DNA from 4 places in the Candidatus Clostridium eludens genome. Region 2 is predicted to be linked to each of the others. Evidence: riboswitches for the same ligand, from Rfam matches in the RefSeq annotation. Region 2 holds a riboswitch; each other region holds the start of a gene.

Region 1 (3,796 bases), on a different contig from region 2:
CATATAGCAATTTCTGTAGTAACATTTGTTATACTTTTGATTCCTATTGTAGGAAGCGTATATCCACTTCCGGCGTATCCGTATAGTATTTTTCCATTTGTGTTTCTAGTATGGTTAACCGTTGGTGCCATCTGGTTTGTTATATGTAAGGCTAAAAATCCTAATTTGGTTTCTGATATTGAGATTAACGTAAAAGATGTTAATGAACAGTTTAAAGTTGATAGAAAGAAAAGTGTAATATGATGTACTTTTAAGAATAAGTAGTGAAAAAGTTAATGATTTTTTGTTTATAGAAAATACTTAAATATATGTATTTGGGGAGAAATAATATTGAGTAAGGAGGTAGATAAATTTGATAGAGGAATTGAAAAAAACAATTAAAGAAAAAGCTATACGTACTGTAGAAGTGGTACATGCTGATACCCTTGGAATATTAGGAGCAAAAATGATTCCTGTGGAAAGTTTTTTAAAAAATTATGAAAGTGGTTTTGGAGTATGCAGAGCTTCTCTAGGATGGGATATACAAGGTAATCTTTTTGAAGGAGTGGAAATTACTGATTTTAATACAGGATGCCCTGACGTAATAGTAAAACCCATACTATCAACATTTAGGGAGATCCCATGGAGAAAAGGCAGTGCCTTTGTATTTGGTGAAATTTATGAAGAAAATGGGGAAATCTTTAAATGTGCACCTAGAGAAATACTTAAACAACTTGTTATTAGATATGAACAGCTTGAGTACAGGCCTCTAATAGGGATAGAATTGGAGTTTTATTTACTTGATAATGAGAAACAGAAGTTGCACCAAGGAATTCATTCCTATTCCCTAAGTAAAGGATTAGAGTTAGAACATATTCTTGGAGAAATGCGTAATAATCTAGAAGACATTGGTATAAAACTTGAAGCTACTCATATGGAATATGGACCTGCACAAGTTGAAATAATAATTGAATATGGTGATGCTTTAGATGTTGCAGATAAGGCTGTAATACTAAAAAGTATAGTTAAGGAAGTAGCAAGAAAGCATGGTCTTTATGCAACATTTATGGCAAAACCCTGGACTGAAGAATCTGGAAGTGGATTTCATGTTCACCAGAGCCTATGGGATTTAGAGTTTAAAAAGAATGTGTTTCAACATAATAAAAAAATTGCAAATCAATATCTTGCAGGATTAACGAATACTTCAAGTGAATTTATGGCATTTACATCTCCATCCATTAATTCATATAAAAGATTCAGTAAATATTCATTTGCACCTGTTAATGAATCCTGGGGACATGACAATAGAACAGCAGCTGTTCGTTCACTGCTTAGTAATGGAAAAGGCAGTAGATTGGAGCAAAGAGTGGGATCTGCAGATGCAAATCCATATTTAGTAATTGCAGCTAGTCTTGCAGGAGGATTATATGGATTGGAAAATGAACTTAATCTACATGAAGAGGCTTCTGATGATGCATATTTAATTACTGAAAGACCTCTACCTAAAAATTTAGAGCAAGCTTTAAGTAAACTTGAAAAAAGTGAAGCAGCTAAAAAGTATTTTGGGGAGGAATTTGTAAAACTTTTTTTATCAATTGGAAGAAATGAAGTTCGTCTTTATGAAGAAGCTGTTACAGATTGGGAGTTTAATAGATATTTTGAATATAGTTAATTTATGCTTCTTAAAAAATATATACGATATTTTATAAAAAGTTCAATGTATTTAAATTTTATATTGACAAAATATTTTAAAGGTTATATAGTGTATATAAGTAAAAATGAGTTAATTAAATATAGATTTCTTATCAAGAGAGACGGAGGGACTGGCCCTATGATGTCCGGCAACCAGAATTATTTATATTCTATGGTGCTAATTCCAGCAGGTAATTTATGCAGAACCTGAGAGATAAGAGACGAGAGGATATAAACTTCCTGAAGTTTCTTCACAGGAAGTTTTTTATTTTGACTTAATAAAAAATTGGTAAATTTATGATATGAGATATAGATATTAGTCAAGTTGAAAATTCAACCAGATAAAAGAAATATATATAGAATTGACTCGGTATTTAATTATAAAGAATGAATTGGAGGTAATAAAATGAGTAGATTATTTACATCAGAATCTGTTACAGAAGGACATCCAGACAAAATTTGTGATCAAATATCAGATGCAATATTAGATGCAATTATTGAGCAGGATAACAATGGAAGAGTTGCCTGCGAAACAGTTGTAAATACAGGGATTGTAATTCTAGTAGGTGAAATATCAACTAAAGCTCATATAGATATACCTAAAATAGTGAGGAAAACCATAAGTGACATAGGATATAGTAATTCAAGATTTGGGTTTGATGCAGATAGGTGCGCTATAATAACATCTATAGATGAACAATCCTCAGATATTGCACTTGGCGTGGATGACTCATTAGAATCTAGGAGTGGTGAAAAAGACAGTATTGACTCAATTGGAGCAGGGGATCAGGGAATAATATTTGGATTTGCAACAAATGAAACACCGGAATATTTACCTCTTCCCATAGTGTTGGCACACAAGCTTTCAAAACAACTTGCAGAAGTAAGAAAGGATGGTATAATTCCATATTTAGGTCCTGATGGAAAGACACAAGTTACAGTAGAGTATGAACGAGGTAGACCTATAAGGGTAGACACTATACTTGTATCTTCTCAACATAAGGATAATATAAGTCATGATAGAATTGAAAAGGACATAATCGATAAGGTTGTTAAAGCAGCAATACCTAAATGGCTGCTGGATTCAGATACAAAATATTTAGTTAATCCTACTGGCAGGTTTGTAAAAGGAGGGCCAGAGGCAGATTCTGGTCTTACAGGAAGAAAAATAATAGTTGATAGCTATGGAGGATATGGAAGACATGGCGGCGGGGCATTTTCAGGAAAAGATCCAACTAAGGTGGATAGATCAGGGGCTTATGCAGCAAGGTGGGTGGCAAAAAATTTAGTAGCTGCTGGTATAGCGGATAAAATTGAAATAGAAATAGCCTATGCTATAGGTGTGGCAGCACCTGTATCCATAAGTGTAGATACTTTTGGTACAGGTAAAGTGGTAAATGATGACCAAATAGTGGAAATTATAAATAAACTATTTGATCTAAGGCCAGCGGCCATTATAAGGGATCTTGATTTAAAAAGACCTATATATAAAAATACTGCTGCATATGGACACTTTGGGAGAGATGATATAGATGCCCCTTGGGAAAGACTTAATAAAGTTGATGAAATAAAAAATATTTATCGAAGTCAAAAAATCTTAGTTAACAGTCTTTAATTATGTGTGGAGATTTTAAAAATAACTACTATTAAGTTGCATAATACTGCCTCAAGCAGTATTATGCAATGATAAAATAAATTGGAGGGAAGATATAAAAATGATTAATGAAGAAAAAAGTGATTTTATAACTAGATGTGTTCATGTAGGGAACGGAATTGACAAGGAAACAGGAGCCATTAGACGTCCTATAACTATGGCAAATTGTTACAGACTCCCAGAAGATGCATCTTCTATAAATTGGAGTGATGCAAATCAGCTGCTTTATACCAGGAATATGTCTGCCAACCAGGTATATCTTCAGGAAAAGTTAGCGTCTCTTGAAGGGGGAGAAGATTGTGTAGTACTTGCAAGTGGTGTTGCTGCACTGGCGGGTGTATTCTTTACCTTTCTAAATAAGGAAGCGCATGTGATTTGTTCTAATGTATCTTATATAGCAGTTTATAGGTTATTAAATGAATATTTACCAGATAAATATGGAATAGAAGCAAGCCTTGTAGATACTTCTAA
Region 2 (3,796 bases):
GTGCTTCTTTTAAAGCATCTGTATCTATTTTATCTTTTAAATTAAACCCAGCTTTAATCAATTTATTAGTTGAAGAATATTTATACACATCCTGCAGCTGTTTAACATCATCGTCATTTAATCTTATATCATTTGAACGTGATTTAATATCTTTTTCTAAGCTATCCTTTGGAGCTTTTAAAGCTTTAGCCATTACTTCAGCTGACCCTGATGGGTCTTCATTTATATATTTGTTAGCATCATTCAATGCTAGTAGTATGTTCTTTACCACATCTTTCTGTGCCAGTAATTTACTATTAGCAACTAAAAATCCACGGGATGCAAATGGTATATCTGCCTTACTTCCTATAACTTTAGCTCCTTTTACAGTTAAAGCTTTATTTAACAGGTTTCCAGAGAAAAATGTTGCTTGAACATCTCCTTTTTCAAATGCCGAGAGAATTTCTGCATCTGAACTAAATCCCTGTTTTTTCACTTCACCGATTTTTATGTTATATCTTTCTAAATACCTCACTATAGCATACTCATCTACAGTACCTCTTTTAACTCCAATGGACTTTCCTTTTAACTCTTCAGGAGAATTTATTCCATCACGAGTCACCATCTTTTCTTTACTTGAATCAACTTGTTGGATAAAGCTAAAAATTTTTAAATCTCCACTGCTTAACCTAGAAAGTGCTGCAAAATCCATTGCTAATCCAATATCAACCTGATTAGTGAGCACAGCATCTATAGTATCAATTCCAAAGGAATATGGATTTATTTGAGCATCAATACCATATTTTTTGAAATATCCTTTATCTCTAGCAACATAAAAGGCAGTTGAAAAGGCACTGGAATCTGCTCCAATTCTAACTGTCACTTCCTTCTTTGCTGAACCTGATGCCCCTCCATTTTGTGAACTGCTGCCGCATCCAGTAACCGTAACCATTATTGCAATAATAAATAAAATGATTAAAGATAATTTTTTAATTTTCACTAATATCTACCCCTTTTATATTAATTTCAAAAATCCTCCTACTTAAATTTTATATAAGAATAACTAACACTGTCCTAACTTATTAAATGGATGCAGGACTTTCTACAATTTTAGGGTCAAACTTATATATTTTATCCCCCCAATCTCTAGCCCAATCTCTAAGTTCATTAACATTTAATGGATTAGGTATGCTTAAATCCTCGTCTTCTGCTATAAATTTTGCTAGTTTTCTGTAAATATCAGCATGTTCGGATTTAGGATTAGCTTCAATTACAGTTTTTCCATAAAATTCACTTTGAGACACTATCAGTGACCTTGGAACATATCCTACTACTTTAGTACCTGTTCTTTTAGCAAAGTCATTTACTATGGCACTAGAATAGCTTGCACTTAATCCATTTCCAATTATCCCGCCGAGTTTTGCGCCTCCAGTGGGTGCATATTTATTTATTGCCTTAAAAAGATTATTTGCAGCATAAATGGCCATAAAATCTGATGATGTCACAACATATGCTCTATCGGTAATGCCATCTCTTATTGGTACTGCAAATCCACCACATACAACATCTCCTAAAACGTCATATAATACATAATCTGCTTTATATTTCTCAAACAAATCTAATTCCTGTAGAAGTGAAACTGCTGCATTAATTCCCCTACCTGCACAACCTACCCCCGGAACTGGTCCCCCAGCTTCAATACATAGAACTCCGCCAAATCCCACTTCAGAAATATCTCTTAACTTAACATCATTACTTCCTCTTAAACTATCTAACACTGTAGTAAGATAATTTCCTCCTCTTAGAGTGTTAGTGGAATCACTTTTTGGATCACATCCAATTTGTATTACTCTATATCCTAATTCAGCTAGAGCAGCACTGATATTTGAAGTAGTGGTAGACTTTCCTATTCCACCTTTGCCATAGATAGCTATATGCTTTGTCTTTTTACTCATAATAAATTTTCCTTTCTCATCTCAAATAATATCAATTTAGTAATTATGTTTTTAAATGTTTAAATTATTATTTTTATTAATTTATTGTAATGTGTGCTTAATTTTATCATTACTATACTTTTCACTTTTTTGGTGTGAAGTATATTTGTTTCTATTTCTCAATTTTTTAACTTTATATCCAAAATCTTATATGATATATACATAATCCCTTTATCTATACCTCCCATATTCTTATTTATTATCTACTGAATACATAAAAAGAGGTCAAGCATAACCCATTATAAGTTAGCTTGACCTCTAGTTTTCCAGTCAGTCAATTAAAAAACTTCCTATGGAGAAACCACAGGAAGTTGTATCCTTATTGTTTCTCATCTTCAGGATATTCCTGCTGGAATTGGCACCGTTGAATATAATAATCAGGTTGCCGGGCATCATAGGGCCAGTCCCTCTGCCGCTCTTGATAAGAAATTATTTAATTCATTTTTAATTTACATACATAATATAACTTTTAAAATACCTTGTCAACATAAAATTTTTATTTATCAGTTTATTTTTTATTTTCATCATATTTTACTATCAATGCATTTTTCCAAAAGTACAGCCGCGGCTCCTATTGAAATTGCATCCTTTTTGAAATACCCTTCTCTTTTAAATGTGACTTTTTTAGGAACACATTTTACACATGTTTCATAAAACAGATCAAAATTAATTAAAGCTCCACTTAATATAATACAATCCAAATCTAATAAGTTGATATAAAGTTCTATGCTTTTTCCAAACTTATATGCAGCATCAAAAATTATCTTTTCAGACAGTTCATCATTCTTTTGGGCTGCAGAGCACACCTTATTAAAATCAACATCTTGATTTGTATTGATAAGCATATGTTCAAAAGCATATTCATTATCATCTGCTGTTCTTATAATTCTCCCTTGTAAAATTGTCCCTTCTCTTACTCTCAATCCACAATTAAAATAAGCTAAATTTTTGAATTGCTTTCCAGTACCATACAAATACTCTGCAATAGCAGCCGAATTTGCGCCACTTTCACTAACTATACTACATTCTAATCTCTTTTCAATCATTTCACCTATATCTATATCATTCCATATGTCTGTTTCAATTCCAAGTCCCACTCCAATAAGGTCAACAAACTCCAAATTTAGCTCTACATAAGCATTCCTTATAATTTTTACAACTTCTTCCACAACCTCATCATATGAATTAGGAGCATTAGTATAAAAACTTTTTTTATAAAAAATTTCCATCCTTAAATTCACTATAGAAACTTGTACATAAGTTTTAGATATGTCTATCCCTATGATATAAAATCTACATATGTTTATATCATATAGAACAGGTTTTCTACCTCCTGTAGATTCTCCTATACATTTCTGTACTATCATACGTTTTTTTTCTAGAGGAGCCATCATTCGATTCAATGAAGTCAACTTCATTCCTGTTCTAAGCAAAATTTCATTCTTAGTCATAGCTCCATTTTTTTGAATTAAATTAAATAGATCTTTTTCATCAGAGTTTAAATCTTTAAATAATTTATAACTGTCCACCATAATAATCATACCTTATTAACATCTTATACTTTTTACTATTTTATCATACAAAATAACATCCTACAAAATTATATCTAAACTATTAAAAATATTGGATTTTAAATATAATTATAAAAATTAAGCACAAAAAAACTTATCATTATAATAAACTGAAATATGGATCTATGTCAATAGTATAGTACTTTTTTAATGAAAAACACTCTTAATAGTGTAAAATTTCAAGAATTTGATATATTTCAGAATAGAAACCTATTCATTTTAAAAACGATATTTCTCAATATAAATTTTTAC
Region 3 (3,796 bases), on a different contig from region 2:
TAGCAGTACAGGAAGAAATATAATTCCCTGGGGTTTCATAAGTACCGTAGAGGTAAAAAATATAGAGGAAAGAACAATTTTTCCTTCTGATAGTAAAAATAGAGAAAGAACTACAAAAAGAGTGAAAAAAGAATCCACCTGGCCCCAAAGGGCTGAATCTATAAAAATACATGGATTGAAAATATAAAATACACTTAGAAAAATGCCCATTTCTAAAGAAAAATATTTTTTAGCCAGTTTATATATTATATAGGAGGTTGCAATATCTGCTATTATAGAAGGAAACTTTAAAAGCAGTGTGTAATATGGAGTTATTGAACTTATTTTTGCAATCTTTCCAATTAAAAATAGTACATAAATGTACAGTGGAGGATAGTCAGCGGATCTGGCGTTTGCATAAAATTGAGATAGACCATTTGCAGCAGTGGAAGCCCAACTTCTGAATAGACTTATGTCACCTCCGTATCCTTCTATAACTGTTGATAATGAAACTCTCAGAAATAATCCTATACAAAGCAGTGCTAAAATAAGAAGTTTTGCATTATCGTTATTTATTCTGAAATTTTTACGGTTAAAAAAGTAAATGGCTGTAATGGATAATATGAAAAATATTATTAAGTACAGAGTAAGTAGTGGGGCATATTTATTATTTGAAGACATAAATCCTCTCTGTTGATTTCCGCTAGGCATTTGCGTATTAGTACCAGGTGTTTTACCGTTATTTTTGGAAAAATTCCTGAAGTTTCCGTTGGGTGTGTTTTTATTTGAATTAGTATTTCCCCATGTTCTTTGACCATTGTTTCTTTGCGACCTCTCACCGTTATTTGAATTAAATTGTTCTAATCTATTTTGTGTTGTACTTGTACTGGTCTTATAATTTTTTATACTATAAATACATAAAAGTGCAGATAATAATATTAAAAGAATTAGGATAATTTTAAATACATTTTTCTTAAAAAATACTTTTATCATATTTTTAAATCTTCCTTTCTAAAATTTAATGGTAATTATATATTTACTGTTTAAATATATTTTCATAGGTAAAGCTTAAAATAAGCTTAAAAAATAATACAAAATTCTGTTAATATAGTTTTAATAATGTTTTGTGATGTATTATAATTTAAATAGCTAAAGATATATGGAGGTACTTTATGGAAAAGATTGCATTATTAACAGATTCTGCATGTGATATAGATGAAGAGACTATAAATAAATATAATATAAATGTCCTTTCCTTTAGAATTATATATGAAGATAGAGAATATATAGATAAAATAGAAATTACTCCAGAGAAAATATATGATAATATGAAAATTGAAATTCCTAAATCTTCACTGCCGTCAATGGAAGATATGGAAAAGGTTTACGGGAGACTGGAAGAAGAAAATTATACTCATGTAATTGCTGTAGTTATTTCAAGTGGGCTTTCAGGTACATATAATGCTTTAAAGATAGTAAGTGAAAAACATAAAAAATTGATAACATATATATATGATTCTAAATCCACATCTATTGGAGAAGGAATTATTTTAAAAGAGTGCGGTAAGCTTATTGAAAAGGGTGAAAATTTTCATCAAATTGTAAATAACATACCAAAAATAAAAAATAAAATGCACTTCTTTTTTGTCTTTGGAACTCTGGAATATGCCAGAAAGGGTGGACGTATAGGAAAAATATCTGGTACTATTGGAGAAATTTTAGATATAAAGCCTATTGTTTATTTCGATGATAATTATGGTGTGTGTTGTACATATGATAAAGTAAGAGGAAGAAAACGCTCTCTAAATAAAATGTTGGAAATAGGTAAAGGTTTTTTAAACAAAAATTCATGTGATGTATATATAGTACATGGCAATGCCAGAGAAGATGCAGATAGAATTCATAATATGGTTTCAGAATTGCCTAATGTAGGAGATATACATATGATAGGACAGATAAGTCCTATAGTTGGTGTATATTCCGGGCCTGGAACAGTTGGAATATGTTATAAGGATAGAATGTAGAAAGTTTGTATTTTGTAACAATGGATAATGGCACCATTGACATTATAGATCTAAGTTGATATAATTAAAGCCGTCAATTAAATATAAATCTTGAACTTATCAAGAGAGGCGGAGGGAACAGGCCCGTTGAAGCCCGGCAACCAGTACATTGTATAATGGTGCTAAGTCCTGCAGCGAAGGCTGAAAGATGAGAGAAGTAGTGTAAATATTAAATCTGAGGTTTTCCTCAGGTTTTTTTAGTTCTGCATAATTTTATTTATAAAGGTAAGGTGAGTATTAAGTGATAAGTGTTCAAAATGTAGGTAAGAGTTTTGATAATAAAGTTGTACTTAAAAATATAAGTTTCAATATAGAAGAAGGGGAGATATTTGGAATAGTGGGACAGAGCGGAGCAGGGAAATCTACACTTCTTAGATGCTTAAATGGCCTTGAAACTTATGATACGGGAAGTATAAAAATAATGGACAAAGAAGTAAAAGACTTAAGAGGAAAAGAAATAAGAGTTTTCAGAAAAGACTTAGGTATGATATTTCAAAATTTTAATTTGTTAAATAGGAAAAATGTATATGACAATATATCACTTCCACTGGAAGTATGGGGATTTGACAAAAAGAAAATAAAAGATAGGGTAAAAGAATTATTGAATTTAGTGGGACTTGAGGATAAAGCAGAAAGTATGCCAAGACAATTAAGTGGGGGACAAAAACAAAGAGTGGCTATTGCCAGGGCACTTGCATTAAATCCCAGCATATTACTTTGTGATGAAGCCACTTCTGCTTTAGATCCTAATACTACTAAATCTATACTTGAACTTTTAAAGAAGATAAATAGAGAATTTAAATTAACTATAGTTGTAGTAACCCACCAAATGGAAGTAATAAAAGAAATATGTAATAAAGTATCAATCATTGATGAGGGTGAGATAAAAGTAGAGGGGGAGGTAGAAGAAGTATTCTTAAAGCCAGGAGAGTACTTAAAGAAATTACTGGGAAATGAAAAATTACTTCCTGAAAGAGGTATAAATGTAAGGATATTTTTTCCGAAAGAAATAAGTCAGGATAATCTAATAACTTCCATGGCCATAGAGCTGAATATAAAATTTTCCATAGTCTGGGGGAAACTCGAGAAATTTCGAGATAATGTATTAGGAAGTTTAGTAATAAATATAAATGAAAAAGATAAGGAAGTCATATGTAAGTATCTTTCTTCAAAAAACGTAGTATGGGAGGTAGAGTGATATGAATTTCAGCCAAATATTTCAAGAGGTATTATTTCCTGCCATAGGACAAACCTTTTATATGGTAATAGTTTCTACAGTGTTTGCAGTAATTATAGGATTTATACCGGCAGTTTTATTAATAGTGACACAATCAGGAGGTCTTAGACCCAATAAAGCAGTTTATAAAGTTTTAGATGTAATAGTAAATTTGCTTAGGTCATTTCCATTTATAATACTTATGATAGCCATTTTTCCATTGACAAAACTTATAGTGGGAAAAGCTATAGGTACTACAGCTGCTATAGTTCCTCTTACTGTTGCTGCAGCACCTTTTGCAGCAAGAGTAATTGAATCTTCGCTTAAGGAAGTAGATCCTGGAGTGATAGAGGCATCAAAATCTTTTGGGGCAAGCAATATTCAGATAATATTTAAAGTTATGCTAAAAGAAGCTCTTCCATCTATAGTACTTGGAATAACACTTACAGTTATAAGTATAGTAGGTTATTCTGCTATGGCTGGTACAGTAGGTGGAGGAGGACTTGGAAATGTGGCAGTAAATTACGGATATTATAGA
Region 4 (3,796 bases), on a different contig from region 2:
TAATATTACTCTATGGGAAAGTACTTTCTTTATATTTTCTTTCACATCATCTGGAATTACATAGTTTCTTTCATATATGTATGCAGTTGCCTGAGATATTTTTAACAATGCAATAGAAGTCCTTGGTGATGCTCCCAAAAACAATTCGGTGCAATTTCTTGTCTTATGGACTATATCAACTATAAATTTATATATTCCTTTACTTACATGCACATTTGTAACCTGGCTTTGGTGCTGCTTTAATTTACTAAGTGTTATAACAGAGCTTATGCCGTTTAGTGGATTTTTACTTCTAGTAGAAAGCATTTTTATCTCTTCATCTTTTGTAGGATATCCTAAAGATAATTTAATCATAAATCTATCCAGTACTGCTTCGGGTAATGGAAAAGTTCCGGTATATTCTAGAGGGTTTTCTGTAGCTATTACTATAAAGGGCAGCTCTAATGGATAGGTATTATTTCCATCAGTAACCTGACATTCCTCCATTACTTCAATTAATGCACTTTGAGTTTTAGGTGAAGTTCGGTTTATTTCATCTGCCAAAATCATATTTGAAAAGATTGGTCCTTTTTTAAAGTCAAATTCACAGCTTTTTGGATTATAAATAGAAACTCCAAGTATATCAGAAGGCAATATATCTGGTGTAAATTGGATTCTATTAAAATTTAAGTCCAAGCTTTTACTTAAAGCCTTTGCCAGCATAGTCTTCCCAACACCAGGAATATCTTCAATAAGCACATGGCCTTCTGCTAAAATTGCCTTTAACATATCCAGAACCACTAATTCTTTGCCAATTATAACATTGGATATATTTTCTATGACATCTTCTATATCTTTCCTCAAACTAAACTCCTCCTACTGCCATCATCCTAATTTTATTAATATAATAATACTATAAAAATAATATTACAAGAAGCCAAAATTGTACTTTAGGGGTATTTTCATATTACTTATTGAAGTTATAAAAATTAACTATTGACAAAAGAACTAAAAAATTGTATAGTACTATCAATAAGTAAAAGTACATTATTTCAATTAAAATTCAATATAAGATTTCTTATCAAGAGAGGCGGAGGGACTGGCCCTATGATGCCCGGCAACCTGAATGTTATTTATTCAATGGTGCTAATTCCTGCGGGGTAACCTGGAAGATGAGATATTAAGAATGATTTAAACTTCTTACATTTCATCTGTAAGAAGTTTTTTATTGTATAATATTAATTTCGATACCTTAGTTGACCAGACGCACTGGAGACTAAGTTAACTGAGTTTTACTCGGTTTACTTGGTCTTTTTTTATATTTAAGTTATGCAGAAAGGATATAAATGAAACTAGGCTGGTGGTGACCAGTGAATTTTTAACACCTGAAGAAGCCAGAGATAAATTTAATAATCATATTTTCAATTTGAGGAGGAACGTATATATGAGACAAGTGGCAATTTATGGAAAAGGTGGAATAGGTAAATCTACAACTACACAAAATTTAACAGCAGGATTAGCTGAAATAGGGAAAAATGTTATGGTAGTTGGTTGTGATCCTAAAGCTGATTCTACTAGACTTCTTTTAGGGGGACTTGCACAAAAGACAGTTTTAGATACTTTAAGGGAAGAAGGAGAGGATGTAGAATTAGATTATATAATGAAGACGGGCTTTAAAGGAATAAGATGTGTTGAATCTGGCGGCCCAGAACCAGGTGTAGGATGTGCAGGAAGAGGAATAATTACATCTATAAACATGCTGGAGAGGTTAGGAGCATATACTGATGACTTAGACTATGTTTTTTATGATGTATTAGGCGATGTTGTGTGTGGAGGCTTTGCTATGCCTATCCGTGAAGGAAAAGCCAAAGAAATATATATTGTAGCCAGTGGTGAAATGATGGCACTTTACGCAGCAAATAATATATCAAAAGGAATAAAAAAATATGCTAAAAAAGGTGGAGTAAGATTAGGTGGAATTATTTGCAACAGCAGAAATGTAGACAATGAAAAGAAATTATTGGAGACTTTTGCAAAAGAATTAGGCACTCAGCTAATTTACTTTGTTCCAAGGGATAATGTGGTCCAAAAAGCTGAAATTCACAAACAGACAGTAATACAGTTTGATTCTGATGAGAATCAGGCTGCTGAATATAGATCTCTTGCAAAATCCATAGAAGAAAATGAATTGTTTGTAATTCCAAAACCTATGAGTCAGGAAAGACTTGAAGAAATATTTTTAGAGCATGGACTTATAGATTAAATAACGTGGGTTCGGCTGAAGTTTACGTGATAAACCATGTAATATAAATGCTTATATAAGATAATGGATTTCATATGTATAGAGAATAGAAAGGATGATACAATGTCAAAAAAAACAATAAATCTTAACTTGACGGAAGTAGAAAACCGAGAGACGAGATTAGGAACTATAACTGCTTGGGATGGTTCGGCAACTGAGTTGTGGAAGGAATCAAACTATGAATTGAGAAGTCAAAGAAAACATGATGGTTGTGGAAAACAGAAAGCTTGTCGGTTGTGTGAATTAAATTCACCGTTGAATCAACAGACGATGTGTGCTAATGCTATTGTTGAATGTCAAATAGGAAATATTACAGACTGTGTACTTATTCAGCATGCTCCAATTGGATGTTCGGCAGATAACCCTTGGTTTAATCTTGCCTTTAACATGGGACTTGGAAGAAGAAATAAACCACCACAGAATTTACAGATTTACAGCACAAATCTTTTGGAAAATGATATGGTTTTTGGTGCTTCGGATAAACTAAAACAAACAATACGAGATGCAAAGGAACGTTTTAATCCTAAGGCAATTTTTATTTCCATGGCGTGTGCTACTGCTATTATAGGTGAAGATATAGAGAGTGTTGCAGAAGAGATGGAAAAAGAAATTGGAGTGACAGTTATTCCCTTACATTGCGAAGGATTTCGATCAAAACACTGGAGTACTGGATTTGATATTTCACAGCATGGAGTTTTACGTCAAATAGTAAAACGTAAACCTGAAAAGCAAAAAGATTTAATTAACATCGTAGCTTTGTGGGGAACTGATTATTTTACAGAAATGTTAAAACCTCTTGGTCTGAGAGTAAATTATATGATAGATATGGCAAGCTATGATGAACTTGCCCAAGCATCGGAAGCTGTGGCTACTGCAACTTTTTGTCACACACTTGGTTCTTATATGGCTACAGCACTTGAGGAACATTTTGGTGTTCCACAGATTGATGCACCTCAGCCTTATGGAATTGCAGGTACGGATGCCTGGTTCAGGGCAATTGGTAAAATTGTTGGCAAAGAAAAAGAAACCGAAGAGTATATAAAGAACGAACATGAAAAAGTACTTCCCAAAATTGAAGAATTGCGCAAAAAGTTTAAAGGAATTAAAGGATTTATTATGACAGGTTCATCTTATGCACATAGTCTTATTTCAGTTTTGCGTGAATTAGGGATAGGTGTTGATGGTTCTGTGGTATTCCATCACGATCCTGTTTATGATGGTGGACATGAGAATCAGGATACGCTGAATGAACTTATAAGCACTTACGGAGATATTCCTAATTTTACAGTAAGTAAAACACAGGCATTCCAACTAAATGCCCTATTTAAACGAGTAAAGACAGATTTTGTAATAATTCGACATCAAGGACTTGCACCTGAAGCGGCAAAACTTGGTATCCCATCTTTAGCCATGGGTGATGAGCATTTTCCTGTTGGTTATGATGGAATAATTCGGACAGGTGAGGTTCTATTAGATATTCTTGCAAGAAAGAAGTTTAATGAGGTTCTTTCTAGA

What was found. A riboswitch is a leader RNA that binds a small molecule or an ion and turns the genes downstream of it on or off. The one in region 2 is predicted to bind S-adenosylmethionine.
Region 1: another riboswitch for S-adenosylmethionine. It lies ahead of metK (methionine adenosyltransferase); the one in region 2 lies ahead of ACJDU8_RS06840 (nucleotide-binding protein).
Region 3: another riboswitch for S-adenosylmethionine. It lies ahead of ACJDU8_RS04065 (methionine ABC transporter ATP-binding protein); the one in region 2 lies ahead of ACJDU8_RS06840 (nucleotide-binding protein).
Region 4: another riboswitch for S-adenosylmethionine. It lies ahead of nifH (nitrogenase iron protein); the one in region 2 lies ahead of ACJDU8_RS06840 (nucleotide-binding protein).

Annotation. Positions count from the first base shown of each region.
Region 1 is NZ_JBJHZX010000030.1:26,834-30,629, forward strand. Features, by position in the region: gene ACJDU8_RS17955 (APC family permease) at 1-243, shown strand, start outside; gene ACJDU8_RS17960 (glutamine synthetase family protein) at 353-1,651, shown strand; SAM riboswitch class I at 1,779-1,892, shown strand; gene metK (methionine adenosyltransferase) at 2,078-3,286, shown strand; gene ACJDU8_RS17970 (trans-sulfuration enzyme family protein) at 3,387-3,796, shown strand, end outside.
Region 2 is NZ_JBJHZX010000007.1:129,192-132,987, forward strand. Features, by position in the region: gene ACJDU8_RS06835 (ABC transporter substrate-binding protein) at 1-979, opposite strand, end outside; gene ACJDU8_RS06840 (nucleotide-binding protein) at 1,062-1,934, opposite strand; SAM riboswitch class I at 2,300-2,401, opposite strand; gene ACJDU8_RS06845 (ROK family protein) at 2,498-3,514, opposite strand.
Region 3 is NZ_JBJHZX010000004.1:122,272-126,067, reverse strand. Features, by position in the region: gene ACJDU8_RS04075 (hypothetical protein) at 1-972, opposite strand, end outside; gene ACJDU8_RS04070 (DegV family protein) at 1,152-2,003, shown strand; SAM riboswitch class I at 2,097-2,197, shown strand; gene ACJDU8_RS04065 (methionine ABC transporter ATP-binding protein) at 2,284-3,240, shown strand; gene ACJDU8_RS04060 (methionine ABC transporter permease) at 3,242-3,796, shown strand, end outside.
Region 4 is NZ_JBJHZX010000021.1:50,665-54,460, forward strand. Features, by position in the region: gene ACJDU8_RS14460 (AAA family ATPase) at 1-843, opposite strand, end outside; SAM riboswitch class I at 1,055-1,158, shown strand; gene nifH (nitrogenase iron protein) at 1,424-2,242, shown strand; gene ACJDU8_RS14470 (nitrogenase component 1) at 2,345-3,796, shown strand, end outside.